Regions from separate parts of the Sphingomonas fucosidasi genome, predicted to be linked through region 3. Evidence: riboswitches for the same ligand, from Rfam matches in the RefSeq annotation. Region 3 holds a riboswitch; each other region holds the start of a gene.

Region 1 (4,359 bases), on a different contig from region 3:
TCGCGCGCTGCTGATCTTCGACGGGGTGCCGCAGGCGGATCCGTTCGGCGGCTGGGTCGCGTTTCCGGCCTATGCGACGGGGCGGCTCGGCCGCATCCGCGTGACGCGCGGTGGTGGCAGCGGATATCAGGGGCCGGGCGCTCTGGCCGGGACGGTCGAGATGGAGAGCGCGACGCCCGATCAACTGACGCCGTTCCAGGGCAGCGTCGCCTATGGCAGCCGCGATTCGGTCGATGCGCAGGGCTCTGCGGCGCTGGTGCGCGGGGCGGGGTTCGCGACCCTGTCGGGCGCGTATGCGCGCGGCGATGGCTTTACGCCGACCGTCGAGGAAAGCCGCGGGATCGTGGATCGGGCAGCACCGTACGAGCAGGCGTCGGGGGCGCTGCGAACCGTCGTCGGGATCGGCGCGAAGACCGAATTGCAGATGAATGCCAGCGCGTTTACCGACACGCGCGACCGCGGCAGCGACTTCACCACCAACACGAGCGAGGGGGCTGATGCGAGCATCCGGCTGATCGGGCGGGGCGCGTGGGGCTATTCGGCGCTGGCGTATCTGCAGACGCGGGCGTTCGCGAGCAGCTTCAACAGCATCAATGCCGCGCGCACGACCGCGATCCAGTCGCTGAATCAGTATAATACGCCGGCCACCGGGCTGGGCGGACGGATCGAGGTCGCGCCGCCGCTGGGCGAGACCATCACGCTCAGGCTGGGTGCCGATATTCGCGACGTGAGCGGCAAGACGCAGGAACTCTATACGTTCGTCAACGCAGCGCCCACGCGACGGCGCGAGGCTGGCGGGAGCACGACGACGACCGGCGTGTTCGCCGATGGGAGCCTGGTCGCGGGCGACTTCACGTTCAGTCTTGGAGGACGGGTCGACTGGTGGTCGATCGACGGCGGCTATCTGTCCGAGCGCCCGTTGGCGACCGGCGCGGCGCTGACCGACCTGCGCTATGCAGACCGCGACGGCAGCGAGACGACCGGGCGGGCTGGCATCGCGTACCAGCCGATCGAGGCGATCACGCTGCGAGTCGCCGGCTATCGCGGATGGCGACTGCCGACGCTCAACGAACTGTACCGCCCGTTCCGGGTCGGCAACGACGCGACCGCGGCGAATGCATTGCTGTCGCCGGAGCGGCTGACCGGGGTCGAGGGTGGCGTCACGCTGACGCCGACGCCGGGCGTGAGCATCGCCGCGACCTATTTCTACAACCGGCTGAAGAACGCGATTGCCAACGTCACGACGACCAACCCGCCGCAGGTGCTGCCGGGGGTGGCGACCTACCGCGTCCGCCAGAATCTCGATGCGATCCGCGCGCATGGCTTCGAACTGGATGCATCGTATCGACCTGGTCGATTTGGCGTGCAGGCATCTTGGTCGCACACGAACTCGAAGGTCGAAGGGTCTGGGATCACCGCCGCTCTGGACGGCTTGCGGCCGGCGCAAACCCCGCGCGACCAGGTGTCGGGGACGGTCGACTGGCGGCACGACGCGGCGGCTCTGTCGTTGACCGTGCGGCATATCGGCCGGCAATTCGACGACGACCAGAATTCGCGGGTGCTTGGGGCCGCGACGACTCTCGATGCCTATGCCGCGCTGCCGATCCTGCGCGCGCTGGTGGCCGAGGTGCGCGGCGAGAACCTGTTCGACGAGCGGGTCGAGGCGGGGATCAGCGGCGCCAACATCGTCGAGCGCGCGACGCCGCGGACGATCTGGATCGGGCTGCGCTACGGAGGACGGTGAGTCCGAACGATCCTCCCCCGCCAGGGGGAGGTGGCGCCGAAGGCGACGGAGGGGGAGGACTACGCCAAAGCGGTTATCGCATTCCTCCTCCTCCGTCTGGCAAGCGCCAGCCACCTCCCCCTGGCGGGGGAGGACCAGTAGACCTCGCGTTGACCCGTGCATGTCGCGCGACTAATGCCACTCCCGTGAAGGGTTCCCGGCGACGGGATCAAAAGGGAAGTCGGTGCGTGGGCCGGGTCGTCAGATCCAAATCCGCAAGACCGGCGCTGTACCCGCAACTGTGACCGGATAGCGGCCACCCCGACATGCCACTGGGTTTCGACCTGGGAAGGCGGGGTGGGCGCGGCGACCCGGAAGCCAGGAGACCTGCCTCTCACGGTCGATCCACTGCGCGGGCGGGTGTCCGGCGCGGACGAGTGCTCCGGTCCAGCCGGGTTTCCTCGAGCGAGAGACGTCTGGCCGCCCGGCGAATGGTCGCTGGCGGTTCTGGTTAGGACGTGCCCATGACGAAATTCTTCCTTCTGCTCGGCGCCGCGGCGATCGCAGCGCCCGCTTTTGCCCAGACCATCCCCGATCCCGACGCTTCCGAAGTCGTCGTCACCGCGACCCGTGCCGCGCAACCGCTGAGCGAGATCGGCCAGGCCGTCACCGTCATCGACCGCGCCGAGATCGAGCGCCGCCAGACCGTTATCGTCTCCGACCTGCTCGCGACCACGCCGGGCGTCACCGTCACGCGTAACGGCACGGTCGGCGCGCTGACCAGCGTCCGTATCCGCGGTGCCGAGGCGGACCAGACGCTCGTCGTGATCGACGGCGTCCGCGTCAACGATCCGTCGTCGACCGGCGGCGGCTTCAACTTCGGCAATCTGCTGTCGAGCTCGGTCGAGCGGATCGAGGTGCTCCGCGGCCCGAACTCGGTGCCATGGGGCAGCCAGGCGATCGGCGGCGTCGTCAACATCATCACCGCCGCGCCAACCGGAGGCGTCCAGGCGCGCGCCAACGCCGAATATGGCTATGCCGACAGCGTGTTCGCGAGCGCGGGCGTCTCGGGCAAGTCCGGGCCGGTATCGGGCTCGCTGACCGGCGGCTATCTCCGCACCGAGGGCATCTCGTCGGCGGCCAGCGGCACCGAGCGCGACGGCTATCGCCAATATGGCGCGACCGGGCGCGTGGGCGTCGAGCTCGCGCCAGGCATCGGTCTCGACCTGCGCGGCTATTTCGCCGACAGCCGCGTCGCGATCGACGGCTTCCCGGCACCTGATTACGTGCTCGCCGACACGCCCGAATATTCGAAGACGCGCGAGGCTTACGGCTATGCCGGGCTGCACGCGAACTTCGCCGATGGCCGGTTCAACAACCGCGTCGCGTTCACGATCGCCGACATCAACCGCGACAATTACGACCCGAGCTTCGGCAGCGATCCGACCTTCATTGGTCGCGGCCGCAGCGAACGCTACGAATACCAAGGCGACTTCCGCCCGTTCGACCAGGTCCGCGTGGTCGCCGGAGTCGAGCGCGAGAACAGCCGCTTCAACGACGGCTTCACCTTCGCGGATACCGGCATCACCAGCGTCTACGGCCAGCTGATCGTCAAGCCGCTCGACATCCTCACGATCACCGGCGGCATCCGCAACGACGATCACGACGATTTCGGCAGCCACACGACGTTCGGAGCCAACGCGGCACTGGCGTTGCGCACCGGCACGACGATCCGCGCAAGCTATGGCGAAGGCTTCAAGGCACCCACCTTGTACCAGCTCTTTTCCGACTACGGGAACCGCGGCCTCGATCCGGAGACCGCGCGCAACTTCGACGTCGGTGTCGAGCAGGCGTTCCTCGCCAACCGAGTCCGCGCAGGCGTAACCTATTTCAACCGCCGTACGCGCAACCAGATCGACTTCCGCGATTGCAGCCCGGCGGAGCAGACGACCGCCGGTTCGATCTGCGTCGACCGCCCGTTCGGCGTCTACGACAACATTGCCCGCGCCGAGGCGGACGGCGTCGAGTTCACCTTGGCGCTGCGCCCGGTCGACGCGCTGACGCTGACGGCGAACTACAGCTATATCGACACCGAGAACCGCACGATCGGCAGCGATTTCGGCAACGATCTCGCGCGCCGTCCCAAGCAGACCGCAAGCGTCGACGCCGATTACCGGTTCGCGTTCGGGCTGTCCGTCGGCGGTACCGTGACGATGGTCGGCGACAGCTTCGACGACGCCGCCAATACCGCGCGGCTCGACGGCTATGCGCTGGCAGGCGTCCGCGCCGAACTGCCGATCAACGACCGGATCGCGCTGTACGGCCGCGTCGATAACCTGACCGATTCGCGGTACGAGACGGTCGCGGGGTACGGCAATTACGGCCGCGCGGCGTATGGCGGCGTGCGGTTGCGCCTGAAGTGAGGCGCGGGGCGATCCTCCTCGCGCTCCTGCTCGGGGGCTGCGCACAATCCCCCGGCGCGGGCGGTGGCGGGGGGATCGTCTCGACCAATCCGTGCGTGGATTCGGTGCTGATCCGGATCCTGCCCGCATCGCGGATTGCCGGGATCAGCCATTATTCACAGGACCCGGCGGCGACCTCGCTCCCGCTTTCGGTAGCTCGCCGCTTCCACGGCA
Region 2 (4,359 bases), on a different contig from region 3:
GTCGGTAGGACGTCTGCGCGGCCTCGCCACGGGGAGCCGGAGGGGCCGGACGCGATGCGTTTGCCCTGGAGCGCGGACTGGAGCCCGGCGCGTTCGGCTTCGCCTTGGTCGCCGCGGCCGTAGATGTGGAGGCCGTCGCCGTACTGGCTTTCCTTCACGTCGCAGACGAACGTGTCGATCCGGGTGATCGCGTCCGCCTGTGACTGTGCATCGTCGAGCCCTAGCGTGGCGGCGAGGCCGGTGGCGGTGGCTTCGTCGCGGATGTCGCGTTGCAGGCGGTCGCGGCGGGCGGGATCGAGGCCGTCGGCGTTGGAAAATTCGTCGAGCAGCGCTTCGAGACGGCCGAGGCCGGCGCCGGTACGGGTGCGTTCGAGTGGTGGCGGGACGTGGCCTAGAGTGACCGCGCCGATGCGGCGTTTGGCCTGGGCAGCTTCGCCGGGGTCGTTGACGATGAACGGGTAGATGACGGGCATCGCGCCGGTGAGCGCTTCGGGCCAGCAGGCGTCGGACAGCGCGACCGACTTACCGGGCAGCCATTCTAGCGTGCCGTGCGCGCCGACATGGACCAGCGCGTCGGTGCCGCGCGTGCGGAGCCAGAGGTAGAAGGCGACGTAGGCGTGACAAGGGCAGCGCGAGAGGTCGTGATACTCTTCCGCACGTTGCTCGATTCGGCCGCGTTCGGGCTGGAGGGCGACGAGTGCCCCGCCCTGGTCGATCGCGGTGAAAGCGAAGTCTTCGGTTGGATCGCCCCAGGTTTCCTGAAGGTCCTTTCGCAGAGCTTCGGGGAGGTGCGCGAGGGCTTTGCGGTACTCGGCGAGCGGCCAGTGAATGCGCGAGGTGGCCAGATCGGTTGCATCGGGCGTGATCGCGTAACCGGCCTGAGTAAGGTCGGCGAGGATCGCCTGCGTGGAGGCGAGCGCGTCGAGACCGACGGCGTGTGCCATCTGGTACGTCTTGCCGGGATAGGTCGAGAGGACGATCGCGATGCGGTGGTCGGCGATGGGTTTGCTGGCGAGGTTCGTCCAGGCTTCGATCCGCGCAGCGATCGCGGTGATGCGCGCGGGGTCGGCGCGGTGTTCGCGGCGGGTGTATTCGAGGTCGCCGTCCCTCGCGGCGGCTTCCTTGAAGCTGGCGACGCCGGCGAAGAGGCGGCCGTCCACTTCGGGAAGGACCACGTGCATGGCGAGGTCGGCGGGCGACAGGCCACGTGTGGCACCGGCCCAGGCGGCGCGGTCGGAGGTGGCCAGCGCGATCTGGAAGACGGGGACGTCGGCGTCGTCGAGTGGGGTCGTGTCGCTCGCGCCGCGTGCGGAGAAGGCGGTGGCGTTGACGATCGCGGCGGGTTTCAAAGCTCGGACCCAATGGCCCATCCAGCCGGCCGCATCCGGTGCCTTGAGCGAGGGCGCGAAGAGGCCGAGGACGTCGAAGCCTCGCGCGGTCAGTTCGGCGTGCAGGGCTTCGATCGGGTGGAGGTCGGCGGCGGTCAGGTAGGAGCGGTAGAATACGACCAGCACGCGGGGGCGGTGCGCGTTGAGCGCGAACGCGGCCGGGCACGTCACGCCGTCGTGCGGTTGCCAGCCGCCTACATCGGCGATCGCACGGACTCCGGTGACCGGGCCGGCATAGCAACCGGCGGCCAGCGCGAACTGCGCGAGTGCCGCCTGCGCCGCGACCGCGCCGCCGGTGTCGCAGAGGTGAGCCAGGCGGCGCAGCGTCGAGAGCGGGATCGTCGAAGCGGCGTCGAGGCGCGTGTCGATGCGACCGTCCGCGGCGAGAACAGCGAGCGCGATGCCCTTCTTGCGTGCGAGGTTTTCGACCTGTTGCAGGCCGTAGCTCCAATAGGAGCGGCCCCCGATCAGCCGGATCAGGATGCCCTTCGCGCCGGCCAACGTTTGCTCGACATAGGTGTCGACCGAGAGCGGGTGCTGGAGCGCGGTCAGGTTCGCGAGGCGTAGCGACGGAAGCCGACTTCCGGCAGCATCCGCACGTCTCCAACCCGCCGCGAATGCGCCGAGGTCACCGTCGGAGAAGGATAGGACGACGAGATCCGCAGGGGATTGGGCGAGGTCCTGCGGGACCGCGCTTTCCTCCACCCCGTGGGTCTCGCGGAAGACGACGTGCATCGTGGGCCTCAGCCGTCCAGCGCGGCCTTGATGCGGGCCTCGTCGATCCGGTCGTGCTCGGCGATCACCACGAGTTGCGTGCGGCGCGGTTCGCCCGCGCGCCAGGGGCGGTCGTACTGCGTCCGGACGCGCGCGCCGACGGCCTGGACGAGGAGGCGCATCGGCTTGCCGGTGACGGCGGCGTACCCTTTCACGCGGAGGATGTCGGCGCTGCGGGCGAGCGCCTCGATCTTCGCGGTCAGATCGGCGGGGTCGGCGATCTCGCCCAGCTCGACGACGACGCTGTCGAAATCGTCATGCTCGTGATCGTCCTCGCCGTCGTGATGCGAGGGGCGGCTGGCGATGTCGTCTTCGGCGGCGGCGTTGAGACCGAGGATCACGCGCGGGTCGATGATGCCGTCGGTGAGGTCGATGACCGGGAGCGGCCGTGCGGACTCTGCGGCGATCACCGCGCGCGCCTTGGCGACGCCTTCGGGTCCGGCGAGGTCGACCTTGGTCAGGAGTACGAGATCTGCGCAGGCGAGCTGGTCCTCGAACACTTCCGACAACGGCGTCTCGTGATCGACGCTGGGGTCGGCGGCGCGCTGCGCGTCGAGCGCGGCGACGTCTGGGGCGAAGCGACCCGCGGCGACCGCCTCGGCATCGGCGAGCGCGATGACGCCGTCGACGGTGATGCGCGAGCGGATCGCGGGCCAGTCGAATGCCTTCAGCAGCGGCTTGGGCAATGCGAGGCCGGAGGTCTCGATCAGGATGTGATCGGGGCGCGGGTCGAGTGCGAGCAAGGTCTCGACGGTCGGGATGAAGTCGTCGGCGACGGTGCAGCAGATGCAGCCATTGGCCAGCTCGACGACGTTTTCGGCCGGGCAATCGGGGATCGCGCAGCCCTTGAGGATGTCGCCGTCGATGCCGAGCGTGCCGAATTCGTTGACGACGACCGCAAGGCGGCGGCCGTTCGCGTTGCGGATCAGGTGGCTGATGAGCGTGGTCTTGCCCGCGCCCAGGAAGCCGGTGACGATGGTGACGGGGACCTTTGAAAGATCGGACATGATTATTTCCTCGACGTCTAAAAGCACGCACGCACGACCTTTCGGCCGCACGCGTTCGTCGCTCAGACGGAGTACCGTGCCGCGACCATCCCCTGGATCGTAGCAAGAGCGACCATTGCGCTGGCAGGTCTCCTGGCTCGCGGGTCGAAGCTCGACGTACGCCTTCCCAGGTTTTCACCCAGTGGCTGCCCTCCGAAACGAAGGGCGTGTGCGTCTCGCTCACCGCTTACAGTTGCAGGGACAGCTGCGGCATTGGGAGGACACCCTCCCGCACCGCATTCCCATTCAAGCCCCGAAGGGCACCGGCGCGATCTGTGAGGTTCGGTGAAACCGAGCCTCAGTGGTGGGTTAGAGGAATTTGGCGAGTGTGCCAATGCGCCTTGCGTTCGTCATGCCGGGCTCGTTCCGGCATCCACGGTTCCGCATACTCGATAGTTGTGAGTTTGCGGGACGGTGGACCCCGGAACAAGTCCGGGGTGACGGAGGGGGGCGGCTACCCGTGCCTCACCTCGATCTCGTCGAAGCGTTTCCAGCGGTAGATCGCGAAGCTCAGCACCCAGCAGAGGACGAACAGGCCGATGATCGCGAAGCCGAGGCCGTTGAAATTTTCGCCCAGTGCGGCCGCCAGATCCCAGATGCCGCCGGTCAAGCCCAGCTTTGCGCCAAGCAGCGCCAGTGTCTCGATCCCGCCGATTGCGATCGCGACGATTGCGGAGATCAGCGTGATGGTGATGTTGTAGTAGAGTTTGCGGATCGGCTTCACGAACGCCCATTCGTAAGCACCGAGCATGACGACGCCGTCCGCGGTGTCGACCAGCGCCATGCCGGTCGCGAACAGTACGGGAAGCACCAGCACGATGCCGATCGAGAGACCGTCGGCGGCCTGGCTTGCGGAAAGGCCGAGGATCGCGACTTCCGTAGCGGTGTCGAAGCCGAGCCCGAACAGGAAGCCGAGCGGGGCCATGTGCCAGCTTCGCGTGACGAGCCGGAACATCGGCCGGAACAGTCGCGCGAGCAGCCCGCGGTTGCCGAGCAGGAGGTCGAGATCCTCCTCGACATAGGTCCCGCCGCCGCGGACATGGCCGAAGGTGCGCCAGACCGAGCGCAGGATGATGAGGTTCATCGCGGCGATCGTGAAAAGGAACAGCGCGGAGATCGTCGTCGCGACGACGCCGCCGACCTGTTTGAAC
Region 3 (4,359 bases):
TGCTGGGCCTCACAGGCTCGGCACTCGTCTTCTACACCGGCATCGACACGGCGCTTCATCCTGCGATCCAGGCCGGTCGCGACGATCCTGCGCCCGATTTGAACGCACGCGTCTGGGATCGCGCGCTGGCGACCGGGCGGGCACGCTGGCACGACACAGGCGGCAAGTGGACGCTTGAAGCAACGGGCGAAGGCGGTGCGATCCCGGCGCGCTATTATCCGGCGCCCGGCCACCACGGCGACCGGATGATGGTATGGTTCTCGGCCGATGGCACGCGCATCGTTCGTGCCGAACCGTGGGGCGGCTATCTCATGAGCTGGCTCTACCAACTTCATATGGCCCTTCTTGCCGGGGATATCGGCGGTCAGGTGGTGGGCTGGTCCGGGGTGCCGATGCTGCTGCTGTTGATCAGTGGCGTGGTGGCCTGGTGGCCGCGCGGACGCTGGCGCAAGGCGCTCGCCTTCAAGCGCGACGCCGCACCGATCCGTCGCCTGCGGGACCTCCACAAGCTGTCCGGCCTGTGGAACATGGTGCTGCTGTTCGTGCTCGTCGCGACCGGCGTGTTGCTGGCTCTGCCTGCCGTTACGCAAGCCCTGTTCCGACCTGCGGCGATACCCGCGCCGAAGTCGGTCGATGATGGAGCGGGCCGGATCACGATCGTTCGCGCGTTCGGGATAGCGCACCGGGCATTGCCTGACGGCCGGATCGTCTTCGTGGATGTGCCCAGCGCGCGGGATGCGCCGATCAGGGTGCGACTTCAGGTGGACGGCGATCCTCACCCACGCTTCCCCGGCAGTTACGTCTTCGTCGATCAGCCTTCGGGCCGGGTGCTGGCGGTGCACGATGTTCGGCGCGCCGGCACCGGGACCTTCCTGGTGAGCTGGATACGCACGCTGCACGACGGGACAGTCGGCGGAATGGCGACGCGGATCCTCGCGGTCCTGTTGGGCTTCGTGCCGACGCTGCTATTCGCGACCGGCCTTCTTCACTGGTTGCGCCGCGGCAGGGCTGTTCGCTCTGCCGGCAAATACCGGCCAGATACCAAGGCGGAATGTCCAAGCGACACGCCGCGCCGCCAGCGATAGCCGCTCCGTGTGCACGCCGGCCGGCATCGTCTGACGAAACGCCATCTGGCCGTGCTGATCTGCACTGCACGGCGACAGGCAGGAGCTGCGGCCGAACTGCACCGGTACGAGCGCGGTGGCCACGGGTTCTGCCTGCATGCGAAAGGTACGACGAGCGAGCATTGGTTCGACGAGCTTGTCTGGTGGCTACAATCTCGCCGTCTCTTAAAGCCGCGGCGAAATTGTCAGGTCGTGGCTTTGGGGCATGGCGATTGCCCAGAGGCATTGATCGGGATACATCGGCGCCGCTGATCTGCTTTTGAAGCAGGCCGGCATGATCGCGTCGGTGTCCCGAGAGGGGCTTAATAGGGAACGCGGTGAGGGTGGTTCGCCGCCTGAATCCGAGGCTGTCCCTGCAACTGTAAGCGGCGAGCGCGATGCATATCGCTTCTTCCTTCATAGAAGGGGCAGCCACTGGGCCAGACGTTACGTCACGAGGGCCTGGGAAGGCCGTGCATCGTGTGATGACCCGTGAGCCAGGAGACCTGCCGGCGTCTGGTCGCTCTTGCCTGGCCCAGGGGGTGGCCGAGGCACGGTACTCCGTCGAGCGACGACGTGTGCGGTGGGGGCCGCACGGGCATGCGTGCCGGTCGCGATGGCGTCCGGCTGGCGCGGATGTCGGCCGTTCGCGGAAGGTCCCTGCCGGGTTCGCTCGACGCCCCGGGGATTACCGTAATGCCGTTCCTATCGTCTCGCTTCGCGTTTGCAGGGGCTTTGTTGTCGCCTGTGTTCGCAGCACCGCTCAACGCTCAGTCCGCGCCTACTTCCGACAACGAGGACATTCTGGTTGTCGGCCAGCATGCACAGGACACGCTCACCACGCCGAACGCGACCGGCAGCCGCCTGGGTCTCACGCCGCTCGAGACTCCCGCGACGATCTCGGTCATCGACGGCGCCACGATCCGCGCGCGCGGCGACCTGTCGGTGATCGACGCGACGAGCCGCGCACCGGGCATCAGCAACGCCGGCAACCCCGGCAACGGCGGCACCGCGCTCGCCGCGCGGGGCTTCAGCGGTCAGGGATCCGTGCTCCAGCTCATCGACGGCATAAGGCTGTTCCCGGCTGCCGGCACGATCACCTTTCCCACCGATCCGTGGATGGTCGAGCGTATCGACATCCTGAGCGGCCCGGCCTCCGTGCTCTACGGCCAGGGCGCGCTGGGCGGCGCGGTGAATGTCCTGATGCGCAAACCCGATACGCAGCGGACCCAGATTGAAGGCGAGATCGGCTATGGCTCGCAGGACAGCTTCCATGTGGCAGCCGGCGCAGGGGGGGCGATCACCGAGCGCCTCTCGTACCGCATCGATGGCAGCTATCGCCGATCGGACGGCTATGTCGATCGTGGCCAGTCGCGCAGCCATGCGGTGTCGGGCACGCTTCGCTGGGCACCGACCGACACGCTCGTCGTCACCGCGCGGGACGATTATGGCGACCAGAAGCCGATGCGCTATTTCGGCACGCCGCTGATCGACGCTCGGCTCGACGACCGCATCCGGGAACGCAACTACAACACGCGCGACGGCTTTATCCGCTACCGCGACAACCGCACCAGCCTGCAGGTCGACTGGACGCCGAGCGATGCACTGACCGTCAGCAACCAGGCCTATCGCCTCACGTCCAAACGCTACTGGCTCAATCTCGAAAGCTATTGCTGGATCGCCGCGGGCGGGGTCTGCCCCAACGGCAGCACCAACGCCGGGACGCCCGGCCGCGTCCTGCGCACCGACATGACCGGGATCGTCCACGACCAGACGCAATGGGGCGATCAGGGCAGCGTGACGCTCTGGACAGGCATCGCCGATGGCGTCAGCAACGACCTTGTTATGGGCTTCGACGTCAACCTCATCAAACTCACCTACTCCCACAACTTCGGTTCGGACCCGCAGGTTTCGGAGGTCGATCCTTTCGCGTTCGATCCCGGTCTGATCGTCGACACGCAGGGGATCGCACCGCGCTATCGCACGCGCATCGACGAATATGCGGTCTTTGCCGAGGACCGGCTGAAGCTCGGCACGCACGTCTCGATCGTCGGCGGCGTGCGCTACGAACGCGACAGGATACGCCGTTGGTCGATCGACTATCCGGGCGGCGCCAGCACGGAAACCTTAGCGCTCGACAAGCGGCTGCACAATATGACCTGGCGGATCGGGAGCGTCTATCAGCCGGTTCCGACGGTTTCGCTCTATGCGCAATATGCCACCGGCGTGGACCCGCTCGGGACGCTGACCACCTATTCGACGGGGCAGGTGCAGTTCAGCAACGCGGTGGGCGACCAGGTCGAAGTCGGTGCCAAGGCGGTGTTCCTCGACGGGCACGGTACCGCGACGCTGGCCGCCTACCGCATCGTCAAGAAGCGCCTGCTGGCGCAGCTGACCCCGACGAGCCCGGTCGAGCAGGTGGGACAGCGATCGGCCAAGGGTGTCGAGGCCGCGGTGTCGCTCGATCTGCCTTACGGCGTTGGGATCGATGCGAACGGCAGCATCCTCGACGCGACCTTCGACGACTTCGTCTCAGGCGGCACGAGCTTCAACGGCAATACCCCGCCGGACGTGCCCGAGACGCTCGCCAATCTCTGGCTGCGCTGGAACGCGACGCGCGCGCTTCAGGCGCACGCCGGGCTGCGCTACGTCGGGCGTCGTTATTCGGACAACGCCAACAGCTTCCGCATCCCCAGCTATACCACGGTCGATGCCACGCTCTCCTATGCGGTGACGCCGCGCGTCGCGGTCGCTGTCCACGGCTACAACCTGTTCGACCGGGACTACGCGCTCAGTACGTATACCAACCAGCAATGGGTGCTTGGCCGTCCCCGCTCGGTCGACGTCTCGCTTCGTGTCAGCTTCTAACACCCTCGGACCGCCGGCGCTCGGCAAGATCGCCCGGCGCTGGCTCTACCGCGTTCATCGCTGGATCGCGCAGTTCTCGATCGCAGGAATCACCACGTCGATAAACGGGATCTGGCTCGGGTGGAAAAGGCTCGCACGGTAACGGTTTCATCGCAGCCAGGTTTCCCAAACGACCGGATTTTGGGAACGTCCGGGTTGGGAGAGGAAAGCGGACGCTGGCAGTTGAAACGTTAATGAGAGCCGAACCACGTCCCGGCGACATAGGCGATGCTGCTACCCCAGTTAAGTGCGGTAAAAATTCCGAACACAGTCAACGCGGCGTTGCCTAATCCCAGCAATCTGCGGCTCATTGGTCGACGCTCCCTCGTTAAGCTTCTGATAGCGTATT

What was found. A riboswitch is a leader RNA that binds a small molecule or an ion and turns the genes downstream of it on or off. The one in region 3 is predicted to bind cobalamin.
Region 1: linked by a shared signal. The riboswitch ahead of U1737_RS15670 (TonB-dependent receptor plug domain-containing protein) and the one ahead of U1737_RS05165 (TonB-dependent receptor) in region 3 are both predicted to bind cobalamin.
Region 2: linked by a shared signal. The riboswitch ahead of cobW (cobalamin biosynthesis protein CobW) and the one ahead of U1737_RS05165 (TonB-dependent receptor) in region 3 are both predicted to bind cobalamin.

What each region holds. Positions count from the first base shown of each region.
Region 1 covers NZ_JAXOJR010000008.1:180,440-184,798, forward strand. The annotation lists gene U1737_RS15665 (TonB-dependent receptor) at 1-1,744, shown strand, start outside; cobalamin riboswitch at 1,918-2,132, shown strand; gene U1737_RS15670 (TonB-dependent receptor plug domain-containing protein) at 2,248-4,146, shown strand; gene U1737_RS15675 (ABC transporter substrate-binding protein) at 4,143-4,359, shown strand, end outside.
Region 2 covers NZ_JAXOJR010000001.1:518,934-523,292, forward strand. The annotation lists gene cobN (cobaltochelatase subunit CobN) at 1-2,123, opposite strand, end outside; gene cobW (cobalamin biosynthesis protein CobW) at 2,132-3,169, opposite strand; cobalamin riboswitch at 3,275-3,491, opposite strand; gene U1737_RS02310 (HoxN/HupN/NixA family nickel/cobalt transporter) at 3,663-4,359, opposite strand, start outside.
Region 3 covers NZ_JAXOJR010000002.1:355,093-359,451, reverse strand. The annotation lists gene U1737_RS05170 (PepSY-associated TM helix domain-containing protein) at 1-1,085, shown strand, start outside; cobalamin riboswitch at 1,392-1,631, shown strand; gene U1737_RS05165 (TonB-dependent receptor) at 1,800-3,971, shown strand.